DNA from 4 places in the Kitasatospora sp. NPDC005856 genome. Region 3 is predicted to be linked to each of the others. Evidence: riboswitches for the same ligand, from Rfam matches in the RefSeq annotation. Region 3 holds a riboswitch; each other region holds the start of a gene.
What was found. A riboswitch is a leader RNA that binds a small molecule or an ion and turns the genes downstream of it on or off. The one in region 3 is predicted to bind cobalamin.
Positions count from the first base shown of each region.

Region 1: it holds a riboswitch for cobalamin, as region 3 does, so the genes downstream of both, metE (5-methyltetrahydropteroyltriglutamate--homocysteine S-methyltransferase) here and ABZ449_RS14170 (iron ABC transporter permease) in region 3, are expected to answer to the same signal.
Region 2: it holds a riboswitch for cobalamin, as region 3 does, so the genes downstream of both, ABZ449_RS15035 (HoxN/HupN/NixA family nickel/cobalt transporter) here and ABZ449_RS14170 (iron ABC transporter permease) in region 3, are expected to answer to the same signal.
Region 4: it holds a riboswitch for cobalamin, as region 3 does, so the genes downstream of both, ABZ449_RS24660 (cobalamin biosynthesis protein) here and ABZ449_RS14170 (iron ABC transporter permease) in region 3, are expected to answer to the same signal.

Region 1 covers NZ_JBEXWT010000015.1:84,082-91,435, forward strand. The annotation lists gene ABZ449_RS12420 (alpha/beta hydrolase) at 1-644, shown strand, start outside; gene ABZ449_RS12425 (alpha/beta hydrolase) at 735-1,259, shown strand; gene ABZ449_RS12430 (alpha-hydroxy-acid oxidizing protein) at 1,335-2,513, opposite strand; gene ABZ449_RS12435 (alpha/beta hydrolase) at 2,780-3,595, shown strand; cobalamin riboswitch at 3,785-3,973, shown strand; gene metE (5-methyltetrahydropteroyltriglutamate--homocysteine S-methyltransferase) at 4,152-6,467, shown strand; gene ABZ449_RS12445 (magnesium and cobalt transport protein CorA) at 6,658-7,354, shown strand, end outside.
Region 2 covers NZ_JBEXWT010000020.1:63,348-70,701, reverse strand. The annotation lists gene ABZ449_RS15050 (aminopeptidase P family protein) at 1-226, opposite strand, end outside; gene rpmG (50S ribosomal protein L33) at 466-630, shown strand; gene ABZ449_RS15040 (type B 50S ribosomal protein L31) at 679-927, shown strand; gene ABZ449_RS15035 (HoxN/HupN/NixA family nickel/cobalt transporter) at 996-2,114, opposite strand; cobalamin riboswitch at 2,145-2,358, opposite strand; gene ABZ449_RS15030 (metalloregulator ArsR/SmtB family transcription factor) at 2,440-2,823, shown strand; gene ABZ449_RS15025 (hypothetical protein) at 2,929-4,599, shown strand; gene ABZ449_RS15020 (AAA family ATPase) at 4,596-6,602, opposite strand; gene ABZ449_RS15015 (putative quinol monooxygenase) at 6,673-6,999, opposite strand; gene ABZ449_RS15010 (DNA-formamidopyrimidine glycosylase family protein) at 7,137-7,354, opposite strand, start outside.
Region 3 covers NZ_JBEXWT010000018.1:101,725-109,078, forward strand. The annotation lists gene ABZ449_RS14145 (anti-sigma regulatory factor) at 1-339, opposite strand, end outside; gene ABZ449_RS14150 (GNAT family N-acetyltransferase) at 528-1,004, opposite strand; gene ABZ449_RS14155 (nuclear transport factor 2 family protein) at 1,015-1,398, opposite strand; gene ABZ449_RS14160 (ABC transporter substrate-binding protein) at 1,521-2,513, opposite strand; gene ABZ449_RS14165 (ABC transporter ATP-binding protein) at 2,609-3,403, opposite strand; gene ABZ449_RS14170 (iron ABC transporter permease) at 3,418-4,497, opposite strand; cobalamin riboswitch at 4,590-4,739, opposite strand; gene sodN (superoxide dismutase, Ni) at 4,833-5,228, opposite strand; gene sodX (nickel-type superoxide dismutase maturation protease) at 5,466-5,864, shown strand; gene ABZ449_RS14185 (CGNR zinc finger domain-containing protein) at 5,891-6,472, opposite strand; gene ABZ449_RS14190 (amino acid ABC transporter ATP-binding protein) at 6,583-7,354, opposite strand, start outside.
Region 4 covers NZ_JBEXWT010000043.1:40,391-47,744, reverse strand. The annotation lists gene ABZ449_RS24665 (cobyric acid synthase) at 1-1,355, opposite strand, end outside; gene ABZ449_RS24660 (cobalamin biosynthesis protein) at 1,352-2,368, opposite strand; cobalamin riboswitch at 2,476-2,609, opposite strand; gene ABZ449_RS24655 (alpha/beta hydrolase) at 2,940-4,046, shown strand; gene ABZ449_RS24650 (hypothetical protein) at 4,791-6,116, shown strand; gene ABZ449_RS24645 (CDP-alcohol phosphatidyltransferase family protein) at 6,295-7,119, opposite strand; gene ABZ449_RS24640 (phosphatidylserine decarboxylase) at 7,160-7,354, opposite strand, start outside.

The DNA.
Region 1 (7,354 bases), on a different contig from region 3:
GCCGCTGGCACGGCCAGTCCGGCCGGCCCCCGTACGGGCACCGCATCTCCCGGCACGGCATGGACCTGCGCGAACTCCTCATCCAGATGGGCCTGTTCGACGCCGTGGTGGTCGGCCAGTCGATGGGCGCGAGCACGATCTGGGCCTACGCGAGCCTGTTCGGCGGCGACCGGCTGGCCGGGATCGTCACCGTCGACCAGACCCCGAAGATGGTCAACTCACCCGACTGGCAGCATGGTTACTACGGCCTGACGAACGAGAACCTGGGCACCTTCTTCCTCGATCCGGCCGCCATCGACACCGGCCACGGCCGCGCCTGGCCCGACCCGGAGGCCACCGACGCGCTGATCCGCCGTGCCGGCGGGCGGGGCCTGGCCCGCGACATCACCCCGGACAGCTACCCGCTGCTGTTCGACCACGCCTGCCAGGACTGGCGCGACGTGGTGGCCCGCCTCGACGTCCCGGCCCTGATCGTCGCCGGCGCCGACAGCCAGTTCTGGCCCGCCGAACACGCCCACGCCACCGCCGCGTTGAGCCCCCTCGTCCGCGCCGCCGTGGTCCCGGGTGGTGGCCACCCGACCCACCTCGACCAGCCCGACGCGGTCGCCGCCCTGATCACCGACTTCGCCGCCTCACTCGCCTGAGCGAACGCCCACCCCACCCACCGAGCCGGACGGCCCGGGCCGCGGACGACCTCCGCGGCCCGGGCCGTCCCGTGTCACTCCCACAGGAGCATCGGCTCCTTCGCCGCCCAGCAGTACGTCCTCGACCACTCCGAGTGGCTGTCCGGTCTCGCCCTGTGCGGCACTGCCGCCGTCGACCACCTCGCCGCACGCATGGGCGACGACACCGGACCGGACGTCCTGGGCTCCTTCAACCGGCCCTTCGAGCCCGCCCGGACGCCCGTCGACTGGCTCACCCGCGACCACGCCGCCGTCGACGACTACCTCGCCGACGCGCTCTGCGGCTTCTCCGTCGATGCCGAGGGCCCGGCCGGCCTCGCCGCCGCCGCGCCCCGCCTGGTGGCCCCGGTCGGACTACGGCCTGACCTGCCCGTCTACATCTTCGGCGGGAACCAGGACCCGGTGGCCGCCGGCCTGCACCCACGCGACCTGGTGGCCCGCCGCTACCGCGCCGCCGGACTGATCGACGTCACCCACCGCGCCTACCCGGGCGCCCGGCATGAGGTGCTGCACGAGACGAACCGCGACGAGGTCACCGCCGACCTGCTGGGCTGGCTCACGCGCGTCATCGCCTGACGTGGTGCGGCTTCGTCTGCGAACGCCGAAGGCCCGGCCACCAGTTGGGGCCGGGCCGATTCGGTCGGCGATGCGTCAGAGCTTGCGGATCGCGTCCTCGGCGCGCAGGTCGGTGAGGGTCGGGTAGCCGTCGACGGCCATGATCAGGTCAGCCTCGGCGAGGAGCGAGCGCAGCACGTGCACGATGCCGTCGGTGCCGCCGACAGCCAGGCCGTAGGCGTACGGGCGGCCGACGCCGACCGCGGTGGCGCCGAGGGCGAGGGCCTTGACGACGTCGGCGCCGCTGCGGACGCCGGAGTCGAACAGCACCGGCAGGCCGTCGGCGGCCTCGACCACGCCGGGCAGGGCTTCGAGGGCCGGGAGGCCGCCGTTGGCCTGCCGGCCGCCGTGGTTGGAGCAGTAGACCGCGTCCACTCCGCCGTCCTTGGCCCGGCGGGTGTCCTCCGGGGAGCAGATGCCCTTGAGGATGATCGGCAGGTCGGTGATCGATCGCAGCCAGGGCAGGTCGTCCCAGGTGAGGGGGTTGCCGAAGATGCCGATCCACTCGCGGACGGCGGCGCGCGGGTCCTCCTCGGGGGCCTTGGCGAGGCGGGCCCGGAAGACCGGGTCGGAGGTGTAGTTGGCCAGCGCATGGCCGCGCAGCTGCGGGAAGTTGCTGGTGGTGAGGTCACGCGGGCGCCAACCGGTGAGCCAGGTGTCCAGGGTGACCACGATTCCCTTGAACCCGGCGGCTTCGGCCCGGTGCACCAGGCTCTCGGCGAGCGCCCGGTCGGTGGGGGTGTAGAGCTGGAAGAAGCCGGGGGTGTCGCCGAACTCGGCGGCGACCTGTTCCATCGGGTCGACGGTGAGAGTGGAGGCGACCATCGGCACGCCGGTGCGGGCGGCCGCCCGCGCGGTGGCGAGGTCGCCGTGGCCGTCCTGCGCGCACAGGCCGATCACCCCGACCGGCGCCATGAGCAGCGGCGACGGCAGTCGCAGGCCGAACAGGTCGACGCTCATGTCCCGCTCGGTGGCGCCGACCATCATCCGCGGCACCAGGCCGTACCGCTCGAACGCGGTGACGTTCGCCCGCTGGGTGGACTCGTCCCCGGCGCCGCCGGCCACGTACGACAGCACCGACGGCGGCAGTGCGGCCTGTGCCCGAGCCTCCAGCTCGGCGAAGGCCATCGGCATCGTCGGCAGCACGCCCGACAGCCCGTCGAAGTAGATCTCGTTCTGGAAGTCCCCGAACTGCCCCTGGGAGTTCACATCCATCGCCTGTCTCCGTTCCTCTCACCATGGGCGGCCTGGGGGCCGTCCCCCAAGCCGCACTCCCACCGTGCCGCCCGGGGTGCGCGGGAACCATGTGCTCGGGGCCAGTAGGTACGGGCGGCGAATTGTCGGTGGCGACAAACGGCCCCCGGCGGCGGCCCCGGCGACTCCGCCGATCGGATGAATCCCGCGTGCGTCGCGAAGGGCACCGATTCGCACCCTCGCACGATGAACCAGTCCAGCGACCGCTCCTCCTGCAAGGAGACCCCGTGCCCCGGATCACCACAAACGACGGCGTGCAGCTGCACTACTACGACGAGGGCGAGGGCCGGCCCGTGCTGCTCGTCCCCGGCTACGGCGCGCCGGCCGACGACTGGGCGCTGCAGTGGGCGCCTCTGCGCGAGGCGGGCCGCCGGGTGATCTCCCTGGACCGGCGGTGGCACGGGCAGTCCGACCGGCCCTCCTGGGGGCAGCGGCTCTCCCGGCACGGCAAGGACCTGGACGACCTGATCACCGCCCTCGACCTGCGTGACGTCGTCGCCGTCGGCCAGTCCATGGGCGCCAACACGATCTGGGCCTACGTCAGCCTCTTCGGCACCGGACGCCTCGCCGGGATCGCCACGGTCGACCAGACCCCGAGGATGGTCAACAGCGCCGACTGGCCGTACGGCTTCTACGGCCTCACCGAGGAGAACCTCGGCACCTTCTTCACAACGCCGGACTGGTTCGCCACCGGCCACGGCCGTCCCTGGCGTGACCCGGCCGATCTCGACGCCGCGATCAAGGCGGCCGACGGGCGTGGAGCCGAGATCCTGATCACCCCTGACACCCACCCGCTACTGCTCGACCACTCCCGCCAGGACTGGCGCGACGTCGTCGCCCGCGCCGAGGTCCCGGTGCTGATCACCGCGGGCGCCGAGAGCCAGTTCTGGCCTGCCGAGCACGCCGCCGCCACCGCCGCCCTCAACCCCGGGGCCACCTCCACGGTCTTCGACGGCGCGGGCCACGCCGCCCACGTCGACCAGCCCGAGGCCGTCAGCGCGCGGCTGGTCGCCTTCGCCGACTCGGTGGGCTCCGGAGGCTGACCCCTGGCCCCGGTCAGAGCACGGCCCGGCAGACAAGGGATGATCTCCGGCTGTCCTTGCGATACGTGACGCCACCTTGACCACGGGGCAGCCGGTCGGGCGTGATCTTCAACGATGTCTCAGTATCCGGACGATCGAGCGGTTCCTCGGCCGGAAGCCGGTGTTCTTCCTCTAGGCTGGCCTGGCAGCTGGTTCGCCCTGTCCGCCAGGCAGGCGCGTCGTAAGAGGGAACCCGGTGGGAATCCGGGACTGCCCCGCAGCGGTGAGTGGGAACGACCGCCGTCATACGCACTGGGCCCGGCCGGGTCTGGGAAGCGACGGCCAGTAGGTGTCCGCCTTCGAGAGGGCGGGTGTGCCCGCGAGTCCGAAGACCTGCCACTGCCCGCACGCGACCGAACGCGCGCGGCCATCCGGTGACCTCGAGGGCGGGTCGGCGACCATACCAGGCGGACCAGGACCGTACCTTCACTGCGGCCGCTGCCCGGTTTCGTCATCCCTTCCCGCCTTCGTGCCGTCTCCGGATTCCTGAGGAGACAGACTCGCGAAGGAGAGTCCCTTGACCACGACGTCCGCATCCGCGGCAACCCTCGCCACCGTGTACGGCTACCCCCGTCAGGGCCGGGGCCGCGAGCTCAAGAAGGCGATCGAGGGCTACTGGAAGGGCACGGTCACCGCCGAGGCACTGCTCGCCACGGCCGCCGGCCTGCGCCGCGGGAACTGGCAGCAGCTCGCCGACTCCGGCATCGAGGAGGTGCCGACCGGTGACTTCTCGCTCTACGACCACATGCTGGACACCACTCTCGCCGTCGGCGCCGTCCCCGCCCGCCACCGCGCGGCGGTCGACGCCGACCCGCTGAACGGCTACTTCGCCATGGCGCGCGGCACCCAGGACCTCGCGCCACTGGAGATGACCAAGTGGTTCGACACCAACTACCACTACCTCGTGCCCGAGTTGGGGCCGGACACCGTCTTCGCCGCGAACCCCGCCAAGGCCGTCGGCGAGCTGACCGAAGCACTGTCACTCGGCCACGACGCCCGGCCGGTGCTGGTCGGCCCGGTGACCTACCTGCTGCTCGCCAAGCCCGCCCCCGGTGTGGCCGCAGACTTCCAGCCGGTCACCCTGCTCGACCGGCTGCTGCCCGTCTACGCACGGCTGCTCGCCGACCTCAAGGCCGCCGGCGCCACCTGGGTGCAGCTGGACGAGCCCGCCCTGGTACCGGACCGCACCCCGGCCGAGCTCAACGCCGCCGCCCGCGCCTACCGCGCCCTCGGCGCCCTCGCCGACCGGCCGAAGCTGCTGGTCGCGAGCTACTTCGACCGCCTCGGCGACGCCCTGCCCGTCCTCGCCAAGGCTCCGATCGAGGGCCTGGCGCTGGACTTCACCGGCCCGGCCGCCGCCAACCTCGACGACCTCGCCGCCGTCGGCGGGCTGCCCGGCAAGCGGCTGGTCGCCGGCGTGGTCGACGGGCGCAACATCTGGATCAACGACCTGGAGAGGTCGCTGGCCACCCTGGCGACCCTGCTCGGTCTCGCCGGCACCGTGGACGTCGCGCCGTCCTGCTCCCTGCTGCACGTGCCGATCGACGCCACTCTCGAACGCGACATCGACCCGCAGATCGCCCGCTGGCTCGCCTTCGCCAAGCAGAAGGCCACCGAGGCCGCCCTGCTCGCCCGCGGCCTGCGCGAGGGTACCGGCGCCGTCACCGCCGAACTCGCCGCCAACCGCGCCGACCTCGCGTCCCGCGCCACCTCACCGATCACCCGCGACCCGGCCGTGCGCGCCCGCGCCGCAGCCGTCACCGAGGCCGAAGCCCGCCGCGCCCAGGCCTACCCGCAGCGCGCCGAGGCCCAGCGTGCCCGCCTCGGACTCCCGTTGCTGCCGACCACCACCATCGGCTCCTTCCCGCAGACCACCGACCTGCGCCTCGCCCGGGCTGACCTGACCGCGGGCCGCATCGACGCGGCCGCGTACCGGGAGCGGATGGAGGCCGAAGTCCGCGACGTCATCTCCTACCAGGAGAAGGCAGGCCTGGACGTCCTCGTCCACGGCGAGCCCGAACGCAACGACATGGTCCAGTACTTCGCCGAACAGCTCACCGGATACCTCGCCACCCGGCACGGCTGGGTCCAGTCCTACGGCACCCGCTACGTGCGACCCCCGGTCCTCGCCGGCGACATCTCCCGCCCCCACCCGATGACCGCCGATTGGTTCCGCTACGCCCAGGACCTCACCGACCGCCCGGTCAAGGGCATGCTCACCGGCCCGGTCACCATGCTCGCCTGGTCCTTCGTCCGCGACGACCAGCCGCTCGCCGACACCGCCCGCCAGGTCGCCCTCGCCCTGCGCGACGAGGTCACCGACCTGGAGGCCGCCGGCGCCGTCGTCGTCCAGGTCGACGAGCCGGCCCTGCGCGAGACCCTCCCGCTGCGGGCCGCCGCCCGCCCGCACTACCTGGCCTGGGCCACCGAGGCCTTCCGCCTCGCCACCTCCGGCGTCCGCGCCGACACCCAGATCCACACCCACATGTGCTACGCCGAGTTCGGCGCGATCATGACCGCGATCGACGACCTCGACGCGGACGTCATCTCCCTGGAGGCCGCCCGCTCCCACATGGAGGTCGCGGGTGAACTCGCCGAGGCCGGCTACCCGCGCGAGGTCGGACCCGGCGTCTGGGACATCCACTCCCCGCGCGTCCCGAGCATCGGCGAGGCCGTGTCCCTGCTGCGCGCCGGGCTCGCGGCCATTCCGGCCGAGCGGCTGTGGGTCAACCCCGACTGCGGCCTGAAGACCCGCGGCTGGCCGGAGACCCGCGCCTCGCTGGAGAACCTGGTGGGCGCCGCCCGCCGCCTGCGGGAGGAACTCGCGGGCTGACATGCCGGGGCGAGACACCGAGGGGCGGGCACGGCGACATGTGTCGTGCCCGCCCTGGCGGTCGGACGGCCAGATCTGGCAGTGGGCCGTGACGGTGCGGACCGGGGCTCCCGGCACGCGTACTGGACGACCGTGCGAACGGGTAGGTTGGCTGGCCGTCGGTGGTAACGGGTTCGGAGGGCGGTGGGTGATGGTCGCGCGGGCGGTGGTGGACTGTGCGCTGTACGAGGACGGGCGGCGCCTGCCTGGCGACGTCGAGCTGTCGCAGGTGCTGCGGCGGATAGCGGAGGTGCCGGGCCGTTTCGTCTGGATCGGCCTGTACGAGCCGTCCGCGGAGCAGTTCGCGCAGATCGCGGCGGCGTTCGAGCTGCACCCGTTGGCGGTGGAGGACGCGGTGCGCGCGCACCAGCGGCCGAAGCTGGAGCGGTACGGGGACACGCTGTTCCTGGTGCTGAAGACGATCACCTACGTCGAGCACGACAAGGTCACGGCGACCAGCGAGATCGTGGACACCGGCGAGATCATGGTGTTCGCGGGTCCGGGCTTCGCGATCGTGGTCCGGCACGGCAGCGCGAAGTCGCTGACCGGGGTGCGCAAGGACCTGGAGGCAGCGCCGGAGCTACTGGCCCTCGGGCCTGCGGCCGTCCTGCACGCGGTTGCGGACCACGTGGTGGACCAGTACCTGGAGGTCGCGGACGCCTTCGAGCGGGACGTGGAGGAGCTGGAGTCGGCGGTGTTCTCCCACGAGCGCACGGACGACTCCGGCCGGATCTACCAACTCAAGCGCGAGCTGCTGGAGTTCAAACGGGCGGTGATGCCGCTGGGCATGCCCCTGCAGCGGCTGTCGGACGGCTCGCTCCCGCAGGTGCCGACCGGGATCACCGCGT
Region 2 (7,354 bases), on a different contig from region 3:
GGGTGACGTCCGGGGCGATCAGGTGCTCCCCCGAATCGTCCGGCGGCAGGTCGTCCGGAAGCGCGAGCAGCGCCCGCTCCCTGGTCAGCAGCAGGCTCGCCCCGCAGGGCGCGCAGCCCGTCAGGTACCGCACGTTCGCCGCACGGGTGATCAGCGCCGCATCGGCCCCGGCCGCACTGCAGTGCTCCCTCACCCGCTCCCGCCGCCCCGCGTACGCATCCGCCATGCGTCGAGCCTACGAACCCCCGGCCCGAAGCGCCCGCCGAGCACCCCCGACAGAACCCCCAATACCCCTTGCGCGCCCCCCTGCGCGACCGCGCCGCCCCCTCGCGCCGTCATCCGGGAATGGACCGGACCGGGCCCGCGTTGGGGCGAATGGCGAGAAGACGAAAACGACATCCATTTCGGTGTACGGTTTCGATCCGACGCCCGAGGTCCGACACCCCAGCCCCAGGAGGACGCCCGATGGCCCGCAGCGAACTGCGCCCGGTGACCAAGCTCCGCTCCACCGCCGGCACCGGCTTCACGTACGTGACCCGCAAGAACCGCCGCAACGACCCGGACCGGCTGGTCCTGCGCAAGTACGACCCGGCCGCCGGCCGGCACGTCGACTTCCGCGAGGAGCGCTGAACCCCGACCCGCGAGGAGCGCCGAACCCCGACCCGAGAGGAGTCCCCCATGAAGTCCGGAATCCACCCCGCCTACCGTCCGGTCGTCTTCCGCGACAAGGTCGGCGGCCTCGCCTTCCTCACCCGCTCCACCGTGACCGGTGACCGCACGGTCGAGTGGGAGGACGGCGACACCTATCCGGTGATCGACGTCGAGATCTCCTCGGCGAGCCACCCCTTCTACACCGGCCAGTCCCGGGTGCTGGACACCGCCGGGCGGGTCGAGCAGTTCCGCCGCCGCTACGGCGACCGGCACTGACCGCGAACGCGCCGAACGGCGCCGCCCCGGATTTTCGGGGGCGGCGCCGTTCGGCGCGTTCCGCGTGCTCAGGCCTCCTGGTCCGGTGTCCAGCGCTGCTCGACCCGGGCGAGCTTCCAGTAGCCGATCGCCACCGCCCAGACCACCACGAACAGCCCGGCGATGGCGTAGCCGACGTTGTCCAGCGATATGTCGGCGATGAACCCGGTGACCGGGTCGGTCAGATCGAGCTTCTCGTGCAGCACCCCGACCAGCTCGATGGTGCCGATAATGAAGGCCACCGCGATCGACAGGCCGGTGATGGTCAGGTTGTAGTACACCTTGCGCACCGGGTTGGCGAAGGCCCACTGGTACGCGAAGTTCATGAACGTCCCGTCCAGGGTGTCGAACAGGCTCATCCCGGCCGCGAACAGCAGCGGCAGGCAGGCGATCGCGTACCAGGGCAGCCCGGAGGCCGCGCCCGAACCGGCCATCACCATCAGGGTGACCTCGGTCGCGGTGTCGAAGCCCAGGCCCAGCACCATGCCCACCGGGAACATCTGCCCCGGCCGGGTGATCGAACGGGTCGCCCGGTTCAGCACCCGGGCCATGAAGCCGCGCGAGTCGAGGTGCGACTCCAGCTCCTTCTCGTCGAACTGCCCGGCCCGCATCGAACGGAACACCTTGAGGATGCCCAGCAGCGCCGCCAGGTTGAGCGCGCCGATCAGGTAGAGGAACACGCCGGAGGTGGTCGTCCCGACCATGCCGAGCCACTTGTGGGTGGTCGACTCGTCGTCCATCAGCGTGTCCGCCAGCTGCGCGCCGCCCGCCACCAGGGCGGCCATCAGCACCACCATCGAGGAGTGCCCGAGGGCGAACCAGAAGCCCACCGAGACGGGCCGCTTGCCGTCCGCCATCAGCTTGCGGGTGGTGTTGTCGATCACCGCGATGTGGTCGGCGTCGAAGGCGTGGCGCATGCCGAGGGTGTACGCGGTGATACCCAGGCCCACCCCGAAGACCTGGGTACCGACCGCGTACTTCTCGGGTGCGACCAGGAAGATCAGCGTGCCGAAGGCCACCACGTGCATGGCCACGATCACCGCCATCAGCCCGGCCGTACGGATGGTGTCCTCGCGCCGCCACTTGAAGCTGGGCAGCACGGAGGGGGCCGGCTTCGCCCCGGCGGCAACGGTTTCGGGCAGGGTCATCTGCGGATCACGCTCCAGCACCTCGTGGAAAACCTCGTGAGATGCCGTGGCCGGTCTCCTGGCTTACGGGACGCCCGTACCCGCCTTCCCAGGCGCACGAGGCGCCCAGTGGCTCGCTGGGTACGGCCGACGCTCCTCCGCGGACGAAGGAACGACCCGATCACAGTGGCGAGGGCCGCTCCGGGCTGGGACCCCTGAGGGTCCGTCACCGGTCTTCCCGAGCACCACGGCGGGGAACACCGTAGGGGCCGCGCCTCACGCGTGCAAGGCTGCGCACCTGCGCAGGTGTCCAGGATCACAGGCCACCGCCTGCGAGAATGCCCCCATGCATCTCGTACCGGCCGACCGCGCGGACCACCGCACCATCGACGGACACCGGGTCTGCGAGGCCATCGCCGCGATCGGCGACCCGGCCCACGTCCGGTCCTGGGCCGAGCGGTTCTCCCTGCTCGCCGACCCAGGTCGGCTCGCCCTGCTGCTCGCCCTCCACCGGGCCGGCCCGCTCGCCGTCACCGACCTCGCGGTCGCCACCGGCATGCGCGACCCCGCCGTCTCCCAGGCCCTGCGGCTGCTCCGCACGGCCGGCGTGGTCACCGGCGACCGGGACGGACGAGTGGTGCGCTACCGGCTCGTGGACGAGGCCATGCGCCCCCTCCTCGACGAGTGCGCCGCCGCCGAACACCACGAGCCCACCGCGGCCACCGGCTGACCCGCGGGCCCCATCCACGGCCACCGGCCGACCCGCCGGCCCGCCGATCCCCTGACCGGCACTCGGAACCGCGCCGCGGCCGGAGCGGGTGAGTACGATCATGGTGTGCCGTCCCACCCCCACGCCTGGCCCGCCGACCGGTGGAACACCCGACCGGTCAGGGCCCGCGTGCTGGCGGTCGCCCGCACCCTCACCTCGGCCACCCGGGTCCTGGACGTCCTCACCCTGCTGCACCCGGACGGCGTCGAGCGCTACTTCACCGTCAACCCCGGCTCCGCCTTCGCCGACCGCGCCCTGGACGCGTACCTGCACGGCCTGCCCGGCTTCACCGTGCTGGACTGGGAGGACGCCGTCCGCCGCCGCTTCGACCTGGCCGTCGCCTGCGCCGTCCACTCCTCCATGCACCGGCTGGACGCCCGCCTCGTCGTCCTCCCGCACGGCGCCGGCTACAACCGCCTGGTGACCGAGTCCACCGGCGACACGGTCAGCTCGGCCGGCCTGTCCCGCAACGAACTCACCCACCGCGGAAGGGTGTTCGTGGACGTCCTCGGGCTCTCCCACCCCGAGCAGCTGGACCGGCTGCAGACCTCCTGCCCCGAGGCGCTGGACGTCGCCCGGGTGGTCGGCGACCCGTGCTTCGACCGGATGCTCGCCAGCCGGCGCTCCCGGGACGCCTACCGCACCGCACTCGGTGCCGTCGACGGCCGACGGCTCGTCGTCGTCAGCTCCACCTGGAGCGAGCACTCGTTATTCGGCCGCCACCCCGACCTGCCCCAACGGCTGGTCCGCCAACTGCCCGCCGACGAGTACACGGTGGCCGTCGTCCTGCACCCCAACGTGTGGAGCCGCCACGACCCCGAGGCACTGCTCGACGACGCCCGCCGGATGGGCCTGCGCCTGATCCCGCCCCACCAGGGCTGGCAGGCCGCGCTCGTCGCCGCCGACTGCGTGATCGGCGACCACGGCTCGGTCACCGTCTACGGCGCCGCCCTGGAGCACCGCACCCTGCTCGTCGCCACCGGCGCCGCCGAACTCGACCCACGCTCCCCCGGCTACGCCTTCGGCCAGGCCGCACCCGTCCTCGACCCGGGCGCAGACCTCGCCGCCCAGCTGGAATCCGCCCTCGCCCAGGACCCGACCGGCCTGCGCGAGATCACCGACCGCTCCCTCGCCCGCCGCGGCGAATCCGCCCGGGTGCTGCGCCCGCTGCTCTACTCCTTCCTGGACGACCTCGACGAACCCCGGGGCGAACCGGCCCTGCCGCCCTATCCCCGACCCGTCCCCTGCCCCGACGGCGCCGAGGGGCCCACCGCGTACGACGTCCGGGGCAGCGCCGAGGGCACCGAGGTGAGCCTGCGGCGCTACCCCTTCGACCCGCACGACCACGCCCCGCGCGGCTTCCACGCCCTCACCGACGAGCACCCGGGCGACGCCCTGCGCTACACCGCCGAGGTGCTCGCCCGCACCGAGACCCACGCCGAACGCCCCGCCGCCCGCTGGCTCGCCGACACCGCCGCCGAACTGCCCGGCCTCGCCGTCGCGGTGGCCGCCCTCGGCTCGGCCCGCCACCTGCTCCGGCTGCGCACCGGCCCGCTGCTGGAGGCCCGCACCGAACCGGACTGGGGCCGGCCCGACCCCGGCCTCGACCCGCTGCTGCTCGGCTCCGCCGTCGCCTGCTGGCTCGCCGACGGCGGCGACCCGGCCGGCCTCCCCGAGCACGGGCTCACCATCCGCACCGGCGAGCACCGCACCCGGGTCTCGTTCCGTACCGGCTAGTCCGACAGCTCCCGCAGCCGCGCACGGCTGCGCTCCGCCAGGTCCGCGTCCTCCAGCTCCTCGGCGAGGGCGAGCAGCAGGGTGTGGGCCTGCGCCTCCTTCGCGTACTGGCTCAGTGCCTCGGCCCGCCGGGCGCAGTCCTGCGCGTGGGCGACGGCGAGGTCCGGCTGCCCGAGCGCCCGGTGGGCCCGGGCCCGGACCAGCGGCAGCTTCATCAGCATGTCCGTGTCGCGCGTCCGCTCGGCTCGCTCGGTGGCCCCGGCCAGCAGGGTCAGCGCCTCCTGCGGACGGCCGTCGGCGATCAGCGCCTGGGCCAGGTGGTAGCTCTGGACGATCTCGCCGTGGTCGTCGCCCCGGTTCTCCGCCAGGGCCAGGGTGAACCGCTCCACCGCGTCGCCCGGGCGGCCGTCGGCCAGGCAGAGCAGACCGTCCGTCTCGTGGAGCACCCCCACCACCCGGCGGTCGGCCACCAGCGGAAGCTGCTCCGCGGCCAGCGCCAACTGCTCGGCGGCGAGCCGGTACTCCTTGCGGTCGAAGTGGGCCCGGGCGAGCTGGTTGCGCATCCGGACCACGGCGGCCGGCTGGTTGTCCCACTGGGCCGACTCGACGCCGAGCCGGTGGGTGGCGATCCAGTCCTGGTAGAGCTTCCGGCCGTGGTACAGCGGCCAGAGCGACTCGCAGAGCCGCCACACCTCGCCGTGCCACCCCTGCGCGGCCGCCTCCTCCACCACCGCGCGGACGTTGGCCCGCTCGGCGTACAGCCACTCCAGGGCCTCGGTGCCGGAGGCGAAGCGGGGCAGGTCGTCACCGCTCGGGTCCTGCAGGCGCAGCCTCTTCCCGGCCATCGCACGGTCGGCGGCCGACGCCCGGCCCCGGTAGTACGCCACGACGGCGGCGAGGAGGTCCCCGCGGTCGGCCGGTTCCCGCGTCCGGCCGTAGGCGTGCAACCGCACCACGTCGTGGGCCCGGAAACGCTCCTCACGGTCGCCGTCCACCACCTCGTCCAGCACGTGGACGCTCCGCAGCTCCCCGATCGCCTGCTCGGCCCGCTCGACGCCGACCGCACGGGCCAGCTCGGCGGAGACGAAGGGGCCGGGGTGCACCCCGATCAGGTGGTACAGCGCCCGGCCCGGCGCCGACAGCCGCTCGTAGACCAGGTCGTACGTCGCGCCGAGATCGCCTTCCTCGCCCTCCAGCATCGCCAACCCGCCCTCCCGGTCCTGCAGTTCGGCCACCACCCGGCCGACCGGCAGGTGCTCCCGGTCCAGCAGCTGACTCCCGACCGCGTTCAGCGCGAGCGGCAGCCCGCCGCACAGCTCGACCAGTTCCGCCAGCTCCCCGTCGCTGCCCCGCCCGGGGCCCACCCAGCCGCGCACCAGCTCGGTGCCCGCCCTCGCGCTCAGCGGGCCGAGCCGGCGCACCTCGGCGCCGTCCGTCCGCAGCGCGGGCAACCGCCGCCGGCTCGCGACCACCACCAGCCCGCCGGCCGGGAGCAGCGCGCGGACCTCCGCGGCGTGCTCGACGTTGTCCAGGAAGAACAGGCACCGGCGCTCGGCGGTCGCGGTGCGGAAGGCCGTGAACCGCTCGGCCTCCGCGGCCGGGGGCTCGGCACCGAGGGCGCGCAGGAATCCGGCCAGCAGCTCGGGGAGGTCCACCCCGCCCTGGTGCCGGTAGGCCTTCAGGTCGGCGTAGAGGTCCCCGCCCGGGAAGTGCTCGCGGTGGTCCGCGGCGAACCTGGCGATCAGCTCGGTCTTCCCGACGCCGCCGAGGCCGGTGAACACCACGACCCCGGGTCCGCCCGCCACGACCCGGCCCAAGGCCTCGGTGAGCGCGGCGAGTTCGGGCTCCCGGTTGACGAAAGGACCGTGCGGAGGCCGGATCTGATGCGGCCTCGGCACCACCGGCGGCTGGTGGAGGTGCAGCGACCCGATGCTCCCGGCCTGCACCACGTGGCCACCCACCGTGGCGCCTGACACGGTGTTGGCCACCTCGCGCCGCTCCATCCGCCTGCTCCCTCCGGCCGCCCGGCCCCAGCCTACGGGCTGGGCACCCGGCCGGAGGGGCACTCGGAGGTCACCGGGGGGTGATCTCGCCCATCTCCGCCCAGCCGTCCATGCCGGGGATCTCGGTCGAGACGATCCGCGGCTTGGCGGCCACCGCGTACGACAGGTCCTCCATGGCCTTGACGAAGTGCGCCGACTCCACGTGCTCCCGGCCGGCCTCGCCGTCGCGGAACGCCTCGACCAGGACGAACTCGTTGGGGTCCTCGACGCTGCGGGACCACTCGAAGAAGAGGTTGCCGGGCTCCTCGCGGGTGGCCCGGGTGAACTCGTCGACCAGACTCAGCCACTCGTCGGCGCGCTCGGGGCGGACCGGGAACTTGACCGTGATGAAGATCATGGGACTTCCTTTCGCTTCACGTTCACACGTGGCCGTGCGGACAGGGGCGCGCGGATCGGCGCGCACCCCGCCCATCGTCGCAGGTCAGAAGGGCTGTCCAGGACACCGGGGCGGCACGCGTCCCGATCGGCTCCCGCTCATGCCGCCTGGCAGCCCGGGCACCAGAAGAGGTTGCGGGCGGCGTGCTCCTCCGTCCGCACGTCGGTGCCGCAGACCAGGCAGGGCATGGCGGCCCGGCGGTAGACGTACACCTCGCCGCCGTGGTCGTCCACCCGGGGCGGGCGGCCCATCGCCTCGGGGGTGTGCTCGGGACGGACGGTGTCGATCCGGCCGGCGGTGACGCCCTCGCGCATCA
Region 3 (7,354 bases):
GTCCACCTCGCCGGCCAGGGCGGAGAGCACCGTCCAGGCGAAGGTGTCCCGCTCGGGGGCCTTGCCGTCGGTGGTCGGGGCGGCCACGGTGACCTTCAACGAGTCGCCGACCAGCCGGAACTCGCAGGACAGCACGGAGCCGGGCACCGCCTGCTGGAGCAGGATGGCGCAGGCCTCGTCGACCGCGATCCGCAGGTCCTCGATCTCGTCGAGCGTGAAGTCCAGCCGGGCCGCCAGCCCGGCCGTCGCCGTTCGCAGGACGGAGAGGTAGGCCCCGGCTGCGGGCAGCCGGACCTCCACGAAGTCCTGAACACCGAGATCGCCGTCGATCTGGGACACCCTTGCCTCCTGGGTGACGCGCTGTGCTTTCTTGGTACCCCGCTTGTTACCGCTTGCTACCCCCGAAGGGGGCCCGGCGTCACGGATCCGCCAACGCTCTGCCTTCCGCACCCCGGTTCGGGAGTTACTCATGGTAAGGCATTGCGACGCAGGGTGGCAGACCCTTTCCCCGGTCTCCGAACGGCCGTTCAGCGCCGGCCGGCCTCGGCCAGTGCCCCGTCGGTGAGCCGGTACACCGTCCACTCGTCCATCGGCACCGCGCCGATCGACTTGTAGAAGTCGATCGAGGGCCGGTTCCAGTCCAGGACCGACCACTCGACCCGGGAGTAGCCGCGCTCGACGGCGATCCGGGCGAGTTCCAGCAGCAGCGCCTTGCCGTGGCCGCCGCCGCGCGACTGCGGGCGGACGTACAGGTCCTCCAGGTAGATCCCGTGGGTGCCGCGCCAGGTCGAGAAGTTGCGGAACCAGACGGCGAAGCCGACCGGTTCGCCGGTGGCGTCGTCCTCGGCGATCAGCCCGAACAGGGCCGGGTTCTCACCGAACAGGGCGTCGTGCAGCTGCTCCTCGGTGGCCTTCGCCTCGTGCAGGGCCTTCTCGTAGTCCGCGAGTTCGCGGATCATGGCATGGATGACGGGAACGTCGGTGGCGACGGCGTTGCGGATCATGCCTGTGAGCCTACTGCTCGGGACCGGTCTCGTCCCAGGCCTGGACGGAGGTCTGGTCGACGATCCGGCCGTCCCGCAGGACGGCCATCGAGGACATCAGCACCCGGACGCCGTCCGGGTACCGGCAGGACTCCAGGAACGCGGCGTGGTCGCCCTGCACCACCACCTGTTCCAGCTTGTGGGTCATCTCGCGGCCGTAGACGTCGTCCAGCATGGCGCCGATCTCCTCCCGCCCGTGCATCACCAGGGGGTGGCTGGGCTGGGTCTTGCGATCGACCATGCGCAGTTCGGCGTCCTCCGCGTAGAGCGCCAGGAGGGTCTCGGCGTCGCAGCGCTCGATGCCCTCGCGCAGCGCGCGGGTGTCGAAGGCGGCGGGGGCCGCCATGGTGGTCATGATCTCGCTCCTCCGGTCGGGTTCCGTCGGCTCGTACCTTGAGCGTACGCCCGCGGCCACCGACCCCGAGGGGCGCGATCGCTGCCGGCCGGGGCCGGCCGGCGGTCCGGTCAGCGGTCCGGTCAGCGGGGCGGCACGGTGCGCAGGTACGCGGCCAGCGCGCCGACCGCGGCCGGGTTGCGCGGGCTCTCCACCAGGTCGACGTAGTCCATGACGAAGATCCGGTCGTTCCTGATCGCGGAGACGCCGGCCAGCGGCGGGAAGGACTTGAGGAACCTGCGCTTCTCCTCGGCCCCGGGCGTCGCGTAGTCGTTGATCACGATCACCTCCGGGTCGCGCTCCACCACGCCCTCCCAGCCGGCCGTGACCCAGGTGTCCGCGAGGTCGCCCATGATGTTGCTCCCGCCCGCCTTGGCGATGATCTCGTTGGCGGCGGCGAACTTCCCGGCGGTGTACGGCTTGTCCTGCCCGCTGTCGTACAGGAAGACGGACGGGCGGCGCTCGGGCGGGGGGACGGCGGCGATCCGCGCCTTGAAGTCCGCGATCAGCTTGTCGGAGCGGTCCTTGACGTCGAAGATCGCGCCGAGGTTGGCCAGGTCGGTGTAGAGCGCCTCCAGCGGGTCCATCACGCCGCGCTCGGTGCCCCTGCCGCTGCGGCAGGACTCGCTGAGCACGTACGAGTCGACACCGAGCGCCTTGAAGGCCTGGGGGGTGACGCCGGTGCCCTCGTCGAAGCCGTAGTGCCAGCCGGCGAAGACCAGGTCGGCCTTGGCGTCCAGGGCGATCTCCTTGGTGATCCGCTGCTCGGAGAGCCACTTCGTCTGCTGGTAGCCGTCCTTCCAGGCCACCTGGTCGATCTTCCCCTTGTCGTCGGGCATCACGTAGCCGGCCATCCGGTCGGCGAGGCCGAGCGAGAGCATCAGTTCGGTGATGTTGACGTCGTTGGTCACCACCCGGGCGGGCTTCTGCGCGAAGGTGAGCCGCTGGCCGCAGTTCTCCACCGTCACCGGGTAGTGGGCGGAGGAGGTGGCGCTCTCCTTCGGCGCGATCTCGGCGCCGCAGGCGGTGAGTCCGAGGACGAGCAGGGCGGCGGTGGCAACGGCCTTGGTGCGCACGGGGGTTCCTTCGCGGTCGGTCGGGGTCGGTCGGGGTCGGTCGAGGTCGTTCGAGGTCGTTCGGGGTCGTCCGGAGTCGGTCGGGGTCGGTCGGGTCAGGGGAGGCGGTCGAACAGCAGCTGGAGGGCGCCGGTCTCCGGGTGCCGCACCGGGGTGGCGCGGACGCCGAACACCTCGGCCAGCAGGGCGGGGCGGAGCACCTCGTGGGGCGGGCCGGAGGCGACGATCCGGCCGGCCCGCAGCACGTGGAGCAGGTCGCAGTGGCCGGCCGCCAGGTTGAGGTCGTGCAGCGCGGTGAGCACCGTCGGGCCGGCCTCCCGGGCGAGCGCCAGCACCTCCAACTGGTGGGCGATGTCCAGGTGGTTGGTGGGTTCGTCCAGCACCAGCAGGCGCGGCTCCTGGACCAGCGCGCGGGCGAACAGCACCCGCTGCTTCTCACCCCCGGACAGGCTGAGGAAGCCCCGTTCGGCGAGGTGCCCCGCCCCGACCTTGCGCAGTGCCTCGGCGCAGCGCTGCTCGTCCCCGTCGGACGGGGCGCCGAAGCCGCGGCGGTGCGGCAGCCGGCCCATGGCGACCACCTCGGCCACGGTGAAGTCGAACCCGGCGGAGTGCTCCTGGGTCAGCGCGGCCACCCGGCGGGCGGTGTCGCGGGCGGTGAGGGCGTGCAGGTCGTCGCCGGCCAGCCGGACCACGCCGCCGGCCGGCCTCAGCACCCGGTAGACGCAGCGCAGCAGGGTCGACTTGCCGCTGCCGTTCGGGCCGATCAGCCCGACCACCTGCCCGGCGGCGGCCGTCAGGCTCACCTCGTGGATCAGCCGGGTGCCGGCCAGTTCCACCGAGACGGCGTCGACGGCGAGGTCCTGGCCCCGCGCCGGGACCGGTCCGGTCACGTCGGTCGCGTCGGTCACCGGGTACCTCCGAAGGCCTGGCCGCGGCGGCGCATCATCAGCAGGAAGGCGGGCACGCCGAGCACCGCGGTGAACACCCCGACGGGCAGTTCGGCCGGCGCCAGCAGGGTGCGCGAGGCGATGTCCACCCAGACCAGCAGCAGCGCCCCGGCGAGCGGCGCGATCACCAGCACCCGGCGGTGCCCGGCGCCGACCAGCATCCGCGCCACGTGCGGCACCAGCAGCCCGACGAAGCCGATCGCCCCGCTGACCGCGACCACGGTGCCGGTGACGGCGGCGGTCACCACGAACAGCTCGCGGCGCAGCCGGCCCGGGTCCACGCCGAGCGAGGCGGAGGTCTCGTCGCCCATGGCGAGTGCGTCCAGCCGCCCGGCGGCGCAGGCCAGGTGGGCGAGGCCGGCCAGCACCGTGACGGCGGCGATCGGCACCGAGCCCCAGGTGGCGCCGCCGAGGCTGCCGAGCAGCCACATCATGGCGTCCCGGGCGGCCTCGCCGCGGTCGGCGGCGAAGACCATCAGGGTGGTGGCGGCGGAGAAGCCGTAGGACAGGGCGGTGCCGGTGAGCACCAGGCGCAGCGGGGTGAGCCCGTGCGCGGTGCGGGCGGCGAGGTAGACGAGCGTCATCGCGGCCAGGGCGGAGCCGAAGGCGGAGACGGAGATCGCCCACACCCCGAGCGCGGCGAAGGCGCCGAACAGCAGGACGGCGTTGGCGCCGACGGCCGCGCCGGAGGAGATGCCGAGCACGAAGGGGTCGGCCAGCGGGTTGCGCACCAGGGCCTGGACGGCGACCCCGCAGGCGGCCAGCCCGGCGCCGACCACGGCGGCCAGGACGGTGCGCGGCAGCCGGATCTCCCAGACGATCGCGTACGCGGACGCCTCGTCCGCGTCCAGCCGGCCGCCCGTCAGGCCGGCGCCCAGCAGTCGCAGTACGCGGGGCAGGCCGAGTTCGGAGGAGCCGAGGGCGACCCCGCAGACCAGAGACAGCAGCAGGGCGGCGCCGAGGCCGACGGCGAGCGGGACGGTGGGTATGCGACGAGCGGGCGGGCCGACTGCACGGTCGACGGGTGCGCGGTTCACGGGTGCGCCTTGCCTCGGGCCGAGGGTGCGCCGGGGCGGGCGCCGGCCGCGGGCGTGGCGGGGCGCCGTTCCCCTCGCAGTCCGCGGCGAGTTGTCGGGAGTTCGGCGGCCGAGGGCGATCGGGCTGGCGCGGCCGTACGGGCTGGTACGGGCCGTGCTCACCGTTGCGGGTCAGCGCCGGATTCACACCGGACTTCCCCCTCGGACGCCCTGGCAGCATAACAGCCACTCAGGGCAGGCAACCCTTACCGGGTTCGGGCGTGGCGGGTCGTGGACGCGCGACCGCCCCCGGCCGGCGGTGCGGACGGGGGCGGTCGGGTGGCGACGCGTCAGGCTCAGGCCTGCTTGGTCTCCCAGAAGATCTTGTCGACCTCGGCGATCAGGTCCAGCAGGGCCTGGCCGGTGGCCGGGTCGGTGGACGCCTTGGCGGCCGAGGCGGCCTTCAGGGTGTCGTTGATCAGCTGGTGCAGCTGCGGGTACTTCTCGAAGTGCGGGGCCTTGAAGTAGTCGCTCCACAGCACCGAGATGTGGTGCTTGACGGCCTCGGCGCGCTGCTCCTTGATGATGACGGCGCGGGCGCGGAAGTGCGGGTCCTCGTTGGCCTGGTACTTCTCCTGGGTGGCCTTGACCGACTCGGCCTCGATCCGGGCCTGCGCCGGGTCGTACACGCCGCAGGGCAGGTCACAGTGGGCGTGGGCGGTGGCACGCGGTGCAAACAGACGAGAGAACATGGGAGTCCTTCCTTAGATCGTCTTCCCGCGCCCGAGATTACCCTTCCGGCCTCCCGGTTTCGCGATCGGGCGGTGGGCCTAGGGCGAAAGACGGACCAGGAACCGGGGTAATCCGGACATCGGACCGGTGACGGTCCGTACGGCAGACTGTGGGCGGACGGATCGGGAGGAGGAGTCGTGGCGCGGAGCACGCGACCGGAGGGCGCCGGAGCCGGGGGGCGCGAGCGCCGTGGTGCGCTGCCGTTCGGGCTGGTCGACGTGGCGGGGCCGTCGATGGTCCCCACCCTGCGCGAGGGCGACCAGCTGTTGGTCCGCTACGGCGCGCCGGTCCGGCCGGGTGCGGTGGTGCTCTTCCGGCACCCCTTCCAGCAGGACCTGCTGGTGGTGAAGCGGGCCGTCGGGCGCCGGGCCACGGGTTGGTGGATGCTCTCCGACAACCGTCCGGTGGACAGCGACAGCCGCAGCTACGGCGCCGTGCCGGACGAGCTGGTGCTCGGCCGGGCGCTGCTGCGGCTGCGCCCGAGCCCGGTCTGGCTGGCGCCGGGGCGCCGGCTGGAGCGGCTGCTGCTCACCCCGCGGCTGGCCCGGGTGCCGGGCCTCTCAAGACGGCTCGGCGTCTGGGTGGAGGAGCTCTAGGGTCCGCCCGGGCCCTGCGCCCGGGGTCAGTCCCGGGCCGCCGCCTCCGCCTCCTGGCGCTTGCGGGCCCGGTAGGCGGCCACGTTGGCACGGGTCGCGCAGCGGTCCGAGCAGTAGCGGCGGGAGCGGTTGGTGGAAGTGTCCAGGTAGGCGTTGCGGCAGGGCGCGGCCTGGCAGATGCCGAGCCGGTCGGCGCCCAGCTCGGTGAGGTGGACGGCCAGGCCCATGCAGGCGACCGCGGTGAAGTGCGCGGTGGCGGTGGGGGAGTTGTCGGCCAGGTGCAGGTGCCAGCGCGGCCGCCCGGCGTCGTCCAGGTAGTCGTGGCCGGAGACCAGCGGGCTGACGGGGTACTCCATCAGCAGGCTGTTCAGCAGGTCGACACCGCGGGTCTCGTCCCCCTCGGCGGCGGCCTCGAAGACGCCGCGCAGGCGGGTCCGCACCGCCCGCAGCCGGGGCAGGTCGGATTCGTCGGCGAGCGCGGCGGCCCGCGCGGAGTCCGAGAACAGGCCGCGCACGGCCTCCACGGAGGTCAGCGCGTCGGTGCCGCGCTCGGGCTCCTCGGTGTTCACCAGCCGAACGGCGAGATCGGCGTAGGCGGCGAGCTCCACAGGGGTCCTTCCAGATTTGGTAACGGGCTGACTGCCTCCAGCCTATTACCTGGGCGGGGCAAACGTCGGCGCCCGGCAGGAGCGGCCTGCCGGGCGCCGACGGTTCGGGCTCAGAGCACCTTGGACAGGAAGGCCCTGGTGCGCTCGTGCTGCGGGTCGGTGAGCACCTCGCGGGGGTTGCCGGACTCGACCACCACACCGCCGTCCATGAACACCAGCGCGTCGCCGACCTCGCGGGCGAAGCCCATCTCGTGGGTGACGACCACCATGGTCATGCCCTCCTCGGCGAGGCCGCGCATGACATCGAGGACGTCGCCGACCAGCTCCGGGTCGAGCGCGGAGGTCGGCTCGTCGAAGAGCATCAGCTTGGGCTTCATGGCCAGCGCGCGGGCGATCGCCACGCGCTGCTGCTGGCCGCCGGAGAGCTGCGAGGGGTAGTTCTTCGCCTTGTCGGCGAGGCCGACCCGCTCCAGCAGGACCATGCCGCGCTCGCGGGCCTCGGCCTTGCTCTCGCCCTTGACCTGGACCGGCGCCTCCATGACGTTCTCGATGGCGGTCATGTGCGGGAACAGGTTGAAGCGCTGGAAGACCATGCCGATGTCGCGCCGCTTGAGGGCGACCTCGCGGTCCTTGAGCTCGTACAGCCGGTCGCCCTTCTGCCGGTAGCCGACCAGCTCGCCGTCCACCCACAGGCGGCCGCCGTTGATCTGCTCCAGGTGGTTGATGCACCGCAGGAAGGTCGACTTGCCGGAGCCGGAGGGACCGATCAGGCAGAACACCTCGCCCTGCCTGACCTCCAGGTCGATGCCCTTGAGCACCTCGACCGGGCCGTAGGACTTGTGCACGTTCTCGGCGCGGACCATGGGTTCGGCGGGGGCCGCG
Region 4 (7,354 bases), on a different contig from region 3:
CGGCCCGACAGCTCCGCGACCTCGCGCAGGAACGCGCGGCGGAACCCGTCGTTCTCCAGCGCGCCGTGCCAGGTCGTGCCCCGGACCGAGCCCACCCGGCAGCCGTCCAGGCTCCGTCCCCGGCCGTCGGAGAGGAAGGTCTCCCCGCCCTCGACGGTGACCACCCCGTGGTGGATCTCGTAGCCCTCCACCCGCTGCCCGTACGCCTCGCCGACGGGCCGCGCCAGCACCTTCTCGGCGCCGAACCGCACCCGCGTCGGCAACAGGCCGAGGCCCTCGACGGCGCCGGCCCTCGACTCGACCTCGTCCACGATCGAGTGCGCCAGCATCTGGTAGCCGCCGCAGACCCCGAGGATCGGCAGCCCGGCCGCCGCCCGCGCCTTCAGCACCGGCTCCAGGCCGCGCTCGCGCAGCCAGGCGAGGTCCGCGACGGTGGCCCGGGTGCCGGGCAGCACCACCAGGTCGGCGTCGGCCAGCTCCTCCGGCCGGGTCGCCCAGCGGACCAGCACGCCCGGCTCCTGCGCGAGCGCGTCCATGTCGGTGAAGTTGGACAGCCGCGGGAAGCGCACCACGGCCACCCGCAGCACGTCCGCGCCGAGCGGTCCGGGCCCGTCCGCCCGGTCCACCACCGTCGACAGGTCCAGCGAGTCCTCGGCGTCCAGCCAGAGCCCGGGCAGCATCGGCAGCGTGCCCAGCACCGGACGGCCGGTCAGCTCGTGCAGCATCTCCAGCCCGGGCGCGAGCAGCCGCGCGTCGCCGCGGAACTTGTTGACGAACCAGCCGGCCACGTGCCGCTGGTCCTCCGCCGACAGCAGCGCCAGTGTCCCGTACATCGCCGCGAAGACCCCGCCGCGGTCGATGTCCCCGACCACCACCACCGGCAGGGCGGCGGCCGTGGCCAGGCCCATGTTGGCGATGTCGCGGTCGCGCAGGTTGATCTCGGCGGGCGAGCCCGCGCCCTCGCAGACCACCACGTCGTAGCGGCGGCGCAGGTCGGCCAGGCACTCCAGGGCGCGCTCCAGCAGGACGGGCTTGCGCTCCCGGTAGTCCAGCGCGCCCACCTCGGCCACCGGCTTGCCGAGCAGCACGACCTGGCTGCGGCCGTCCGCGCCCGGCTTGAGCAGCACCGGGTTCATCGCCGCCTCCGGCTCCACCCGGGCGGCCTGCGCCTGCATCGCCTGGGCGCGGCCGATCTCGGCGCCGTCGGCGGTGACGAAGGAGTTGAGCGACATGTTCTGCGCCTTGAACGGCGCGACCCGTACGCCCTGGCGGACGAGCCAACGGCAGATCCCGGCCGTCACCACGCTCTTGCCCGCGTCCGAGGTCGTCCCCGCGACCAGCAGCGCGTTGCTCATGCCCGTCCCCTCTTCTTCAGCAGTGTCCGCAGCAGGACGTGCCCCGCGACCGTCGTACCCAGCGCCAGTGCGCCCACCCGCCGGGAGAGCGCGCAGGCACGCTCGATGTCGTCGACCGTCACCGGCCGCAGCTCCGCACCCAGTACGGGCCGGTGCTCCACGCGCTCGCCGTACCGCAGCGTCCCGCCCAGCCGGACGCCCACCGCTCCGGCGAACGCCGACTCGGCCTGGCCCGCGTTCGGGCTCGGGTGCGCGGAACCGTCGCGCCGCCAGACCCGCCAGGCGGTCCGGGGCTCGGGCGCGGCGGCCACCGTCAGCAGCGCCGTCAGCCGGGCGCCCGGCCAGCCCGCCAGGTCGTCCAGCCGGGCCGAGGCCCAGCCGAACCGGGCGTAGCGCGGCGAGCGGTGGCCCACCATGGCGTCCAGGGTGTTGACGGCGCGGAAGGCCAGCAGGCCGGGGGTGCCGGCCAGGGTGCCCCAGGTCAGCGCGTTCACCACGGCGTCGGCGGTGTTCTCGGCCACCGACTCGACCACCGCCCGGGCGATCTGCTGCCCGTCCAGCGCGCTCGGGTCCCGCCCGCACAGGTGCGGCAGCCGCTCCCGGGCGGCCGCGAGGTCGCCCGCGGCCAGCGAGCGGCCGATGGTGCGCGCCTCCCGGGTCAGCGAGGTGCCGCCGAGCACCGTCCAGGTCGCGGCCGCCGCCAGCGCCGCCCGGCCCAGCGGGCGCCGGCCCACCGTACGGTCCAGGGCGAGCGCGCCCGCCGCGACCGTGCCCACGCACAGCGCCGTGTACCCGGCTCCCGCGCCGCGGTCGTCGCGCCACAGCCGGCGCTCCAGCCGGGTGGCGGCGCTGCCGAAGGCGGCCACCGGGTGGCCGCGGCGCGGGTCGGCGAAACGGGCGTCGGCGGCGTAGCCCGCGGCGGCGCCGAGCGCGAACGCAGCGGCGCGGACCAGCGGGCGCGGAGCGCGGGCAGGCCGGCGCGGGGAGGAGGACGGGGGTGCGGACGCGGTCATCGGGCGCACGACGGAGGGCGGCTCGGAGTCCGGCAGGGCGGGGCAGCCTGCATCGCGTGCGTGTCCTCACTCAGGGTCCGCGCCCTGGATCGACGTGACGGGGGCGAGAGTCTCCTGGCTTCCGGGTCGGACGCACCCCCGGAGCCTTCCAGCGGCCGTCGACGGCCCGCCGTGGCGATGTTCCGAACGTGCTCCCCGGTGACAGTGGCGGGACCGCGCCGGAATTCCACCGGCTTCCTCTCCATGCCTCCGTTTGGCCCCAGGATCCCATCACGCGCCCGAACCGGGAGTCAACCGAGGTCACGGAGGGGTTGGTCACACGCGGACGCCGCTGACACCCCGTGGGACGCCCGGCACGGCACCACTCCGGGCCGGCCGCACCGCCCCACGTCGCCCCCTGCGCCGCCCCCGCCACCGGCACCCTCGCCGCCCGCTTCTGGCACCTCCTCAGCGCCGTCGGGCCGCCGCCCGGGTGACCCGGACGGCCCAGCCGGGTGGCCGGGCGGGCGGGGCGCCGGTGGACTGGTGCTCGAACACCGTCCGGTCCGTCAGCAACAGAGCGGGGAGCGAAATGCGTTGGGGAACCGCCGCCGTCGTGGCGGCCGCCGCGGTCGGGGCCGCCGTGCTGGTGATCGGCCGTCGGGCCTCCGAGCGGATGGTCCGTCCGGAGGCCACCGTCCAGGAGTCGGGGCCGGTCCTGGTCCGCGAGCTCGCCCCCGGCCGGATCACCTTCACCCGCGCCCCCGAGAGCCTGCGCCCCGGCCGCTGGGCGGTCGAGTGGGCGGACGGCGGGCACGCGGTGGTCGAGGAGGTCCTGCACGGCGACGAGTCGGGTGTCACCCGCCGGCTGGTCCGCGCCGACCGGGGCACCCTCGCCCCGGGCACCGAGGTCCGCTTCACCCCCCGCGTCCACCTCGGCGACCCCACCGAGGCGCTCGGCCTCGCCTTCGCCGACACCGCCGCCGACGGAGAGCTCGGCGCCCTGCCCGCCTGGCGGCTCGACGGCAAGCGCGGCACCTGGGTGATCCTGGTGCACGGCCCCGAGGCGGACCGCCAGCAGACCCTCCCGGTGCTCCCCGTCCTCGACCGGCTCGGCCTGCCCGCCCTCGCCGTCACCTACCGAGGCGACCGCGGCGCCCCCGCCTCCCCGGACGGGCTCAGCCACTTCGGCGAGACCGAGTGGCGCGACATCGAGTCGGCGGTACGGCTGGCGCTCGACAGCGGCGCGGGCCGGGTGATCCTCTACGGCTGGTCCCTCGGCGCCACCATGGTCCTCCAGACCGCGGCCCGCTCCGCCTGGCCGCACGCCATCAGCGGCCTGATCCTCGACTCGCCGGTGCTCGACCTCCCGGCCTCCGCCCGCCGGGACGCCGCCCGGGCCGGCTTCCAGGGCGTCGCCGCCGAGCTCGGGGCCCTGGCCGCGGAGGGCCGCACCGGCGTCGACCTCGCCGACTTCGGCCGCATCGCCGAGGGCACCGACCTGCGGGTGCCCACCCTCCTCCTGCACAGCCCCGAGGACCGGATCGCGCCCTTCGGCACCGCCGAGAAGCTGGCCGCCGCCCGTCGCGACGTGGTCAGCCTCCAGCCCTTCCCCGGGGCCGACCACGCCACCCTCTGGAACACCGCTCCCGACCGCTACACCGAACTCCTCCGCCGCTGGCTCACGCCGCTGCTGTAGGGCGACTCCCGCGGCTCGTGGCCGGGCCCCGGGACGGGGAAGGTCCCGGAGTCCCGCGGAACCCACGAGCCGGGCCCTCGCCCCCCTCCTCGTGCGGGCGTTTCCGGCGGCGCCCGACGACCTTTTCCGGTGCGCTTCCCCCCGTCCACGAATGAACGTTTCCCCCATTCCGCCCACGGCGCGCGAGAAGTCGGCCAGTCCGACTTCTCGCGCAGCACGATCCCCCCACCCCGCGCGCCGCCCGTCCGGATTCGTTCTGGACAGCTCCGCCGGAAGTCGGCGGAGGACGAACCACCATGCGAGCCGCGCGAAATCCACCCTGATGTCAGGGGCAATTATTGACCCGGCCCCTGACCCCCCACCCGTACGCGCAGTGACCGCCCGGGCAATTCCGGTGACCGGGACGGCACGAGTGGCATGGGCAGGTCACTCGTTTCCGGCCAGGCGGTTTGCCGCTGTTGCCCGATCTTGCGGAGGTGCCACCGGCGGTCGCCCGGTCGTACGGACAACCGGATGTGACAGAAGGCCGGTACAAGGGGAAGACTGCTCGACGTGACGTCTCGGAACCCGCGCGACCGTGATGCCCCGCTCCCGCCGACGATCGGTACCGGTGCGACGGTGACCCGTCTCCCCGGAACGGCCCAACGGCCCGCCGGCGGCAGGCCGGGCGGGGCGGGTGTCCCCCGTAACGGAGTACCCCGGCGGCGAGGGCCCGCTCCGGCTCCCGGGCGGGGCAGGGTTCCCGTGCCGGAGGGCTTCCCGGCACCCGCCGAGCTGGCGCCGCTGGCCCGCCGGATGCTGGTGGACGCCGTCCGCGTCGCCCGCTGGGCCGGCGAGCTGGCCGAGGTCGACAAGCGCGGCGAGCTGCTCCCCGAGGACGCCCGTGAGGCGGGCCGGGCGCTGGCCATGACGGTCGCCGCCGCCGCCAAGGCGTGGGGACAGGCGCTGCTGGTGGGCCTGGTGGAGGCCCGGGACGGCGGAGCCGGCCCCGGCTGGCGCCTGCACGCCTGGGAGCACGACGACGAGGCCGTGGTGCGCGGCTGGTCGGCGCTGTTCGACGCCTGGACCCTGCTCGCCCCGGTGCCGCCCGCCGCGCTGCGCGGCGTGTTCGCCGTCCTGGCCGGACAGGCCGTGGACCAGGCCCCGCAGCTGCTCTCCTTCCTGCACCTGGTGGACGGCCCGGTCGCCGAGAGCGAGCTGCTGGAGCTGCTGCGCCGGGGCCTGGACGAGCGCCGGGTCGGCGCCGGCCTCGGCGGACCGGGGCTGTCGCCGGTGCCGCACGCGGCCTCGGCCGTCTCCGCCGTCCGCGGCACCTGCCGGGCGCCGCAGATCGACACTCCGGCCGCGCCCTCGGACGTGGCCGCCGTCCTGGACTGGATGCTGGACGGCCTGGCGGCCGTCGGCGCCCTGGTGCGCAGGAACGATGCCGCGGAGCTGTCGCCGCTCGGCCACTGGGCGGTGCGGGCCAAGCTGGAGGAGATCTGCACCGTCGCGCAGACCGCGGCCGGGCACATCGAGCAGAGCGCCTTCGAGCTGCTGAACGCGTGCGCGGACTACTCGCCGGGACCGGCCCGTGCCGAGTTCCGGGCCTGGGTCGCGGCCCGCCCGGCGGACCGGGCGGTGGGCGAGCTGCTGGAGGCCGCCCAGGGCGACGACGCGCTGGTGCGCGGACTGGCCTTCGAGGCGCTGCGGGTGGCCGGCGGCCCGGCCGAGCAGGCGGTGCGCGCGGCGGTGGACGAGCCGGTGCTGCGCCCCTACGCGCTGCTGTGGCTGGCGGAGCGCGCCGACGAGGGCGTCTCCCCGGCGGACGTGCTGGGCGCGGAGGACGCGGCCTGGCTCTGGGTGGACACCGCGGCCGCGGTGCTCGACCACGGCGAGACCGAGCTGCTGGTGGGCCACGTCGAGGGCGCCGCGGCGGGCGACCCGGTCCGGCTGTTCGCCCGGGCCCGGCAGTCCGGCCACCCGCGGGCGGCCTCGGTACTGACGGCGGTCTCGGGGGTGCACCCGGACCCGGGCGTGGCCCGGGCGGCCCGCCGCTCGGCGTTCAGCGTGCACACCGGCGGCGCCTGAGCCCCGCACCCCGCCGCACCCGCCGCCACCGCGGCGCTCGCAGCCGTCACGAGACAAGATCGCCCGTGGCCGTCACGACACAGCCGTCACGACGCGCACGACACAGGGGAAGGGCCCGGAACCACCAGGTTCCGGGCCCTTCCCCATGACGATCACGCGGACCGAGCCGAGCCGGGACTCAGCCGAGCCGGGACTCCGCCCGCCGGGCGCGGACGTCGCCGACCTTCTGCCCCACCTTGCGGCGGATGACCAGCAGCGGCGCCATCGCCGCGAGGGTGATCTGGGCGAACGCGCCGACGTGCATCAGCTGGTTTCCGCCGGGCAGCCCGGTGGCCCAGGCGGCCAGGCAGCCGATGGAGACCACGATCCAGCAGAGCGTCGCGGTGGCCAGCAGCCCCTGCGGCTTCGGGTACTCGATCCGGCTGACCATCAGGTACGCGGCGCCGAAGATGGCGAGCAGACCGGGCAGGAACGGCGGGTCGAGCAGCACGATGGCGATCACCGTCATCGCGCCCATCGGGCAGGGCATGCCCTGGAACACCCCCGGCCGCATCTTGACGGCCGAGAAGCGGGCCAGCCGCAGCACCACCGCGAGCAGCACCGTGATGGCGATGAGCGCCGACAGCTTGCTGTTGGAGCCCTGGGAGACCATGCCCCAGACGGCGACGAAGTAGGCCGGCGCGATGCCGAAGCTGATCAGGTCCGCCAGGTTGTCCAGTTCCGCTCCGAGGGCGGAGGAGCGCAGCTTGCGCGCCACCAGGCCGTCGAAGAGGTCGCACATCGAGCCGATCAGCAGCAGCGTGACCGCCGTGGCGGCGCTGTGCCGGTCCGGAGCCGCGTCCGGGTTGGTGATGTGCGGGACGAGGACCCCGGTGGTGATCGAGTAGATCGCCAGGAAGCCGCAGACGGCGTTCCCCAGGGTCAGGAAGTCGGCGGTGGACAGGTGTTGAGGAGAGCGCGGGGCGCGCAGCTCGCGGTCGCGCGCCCAGCGGCGGCGGCGCAGGGCCGTCTCCTCGTCGTCCAGGCCGACGATTGTCTCAGGATCAGTCACGGTCAAGGCGCGTCACCCCGGCTGTGGTCTTCTGGCCGACCTCGACGCCGACCTCGACGCCGGCCGGCAGGTAGGTGTCGACCCGGGACCCGAACCGGATCAGACCGATCCGGTCGCCCTGCTCGACCTTGGTTCCGGCGTCCACGTACGGCACGATGCGGCGGGCCACGGCCCCCGCGATCTGGAC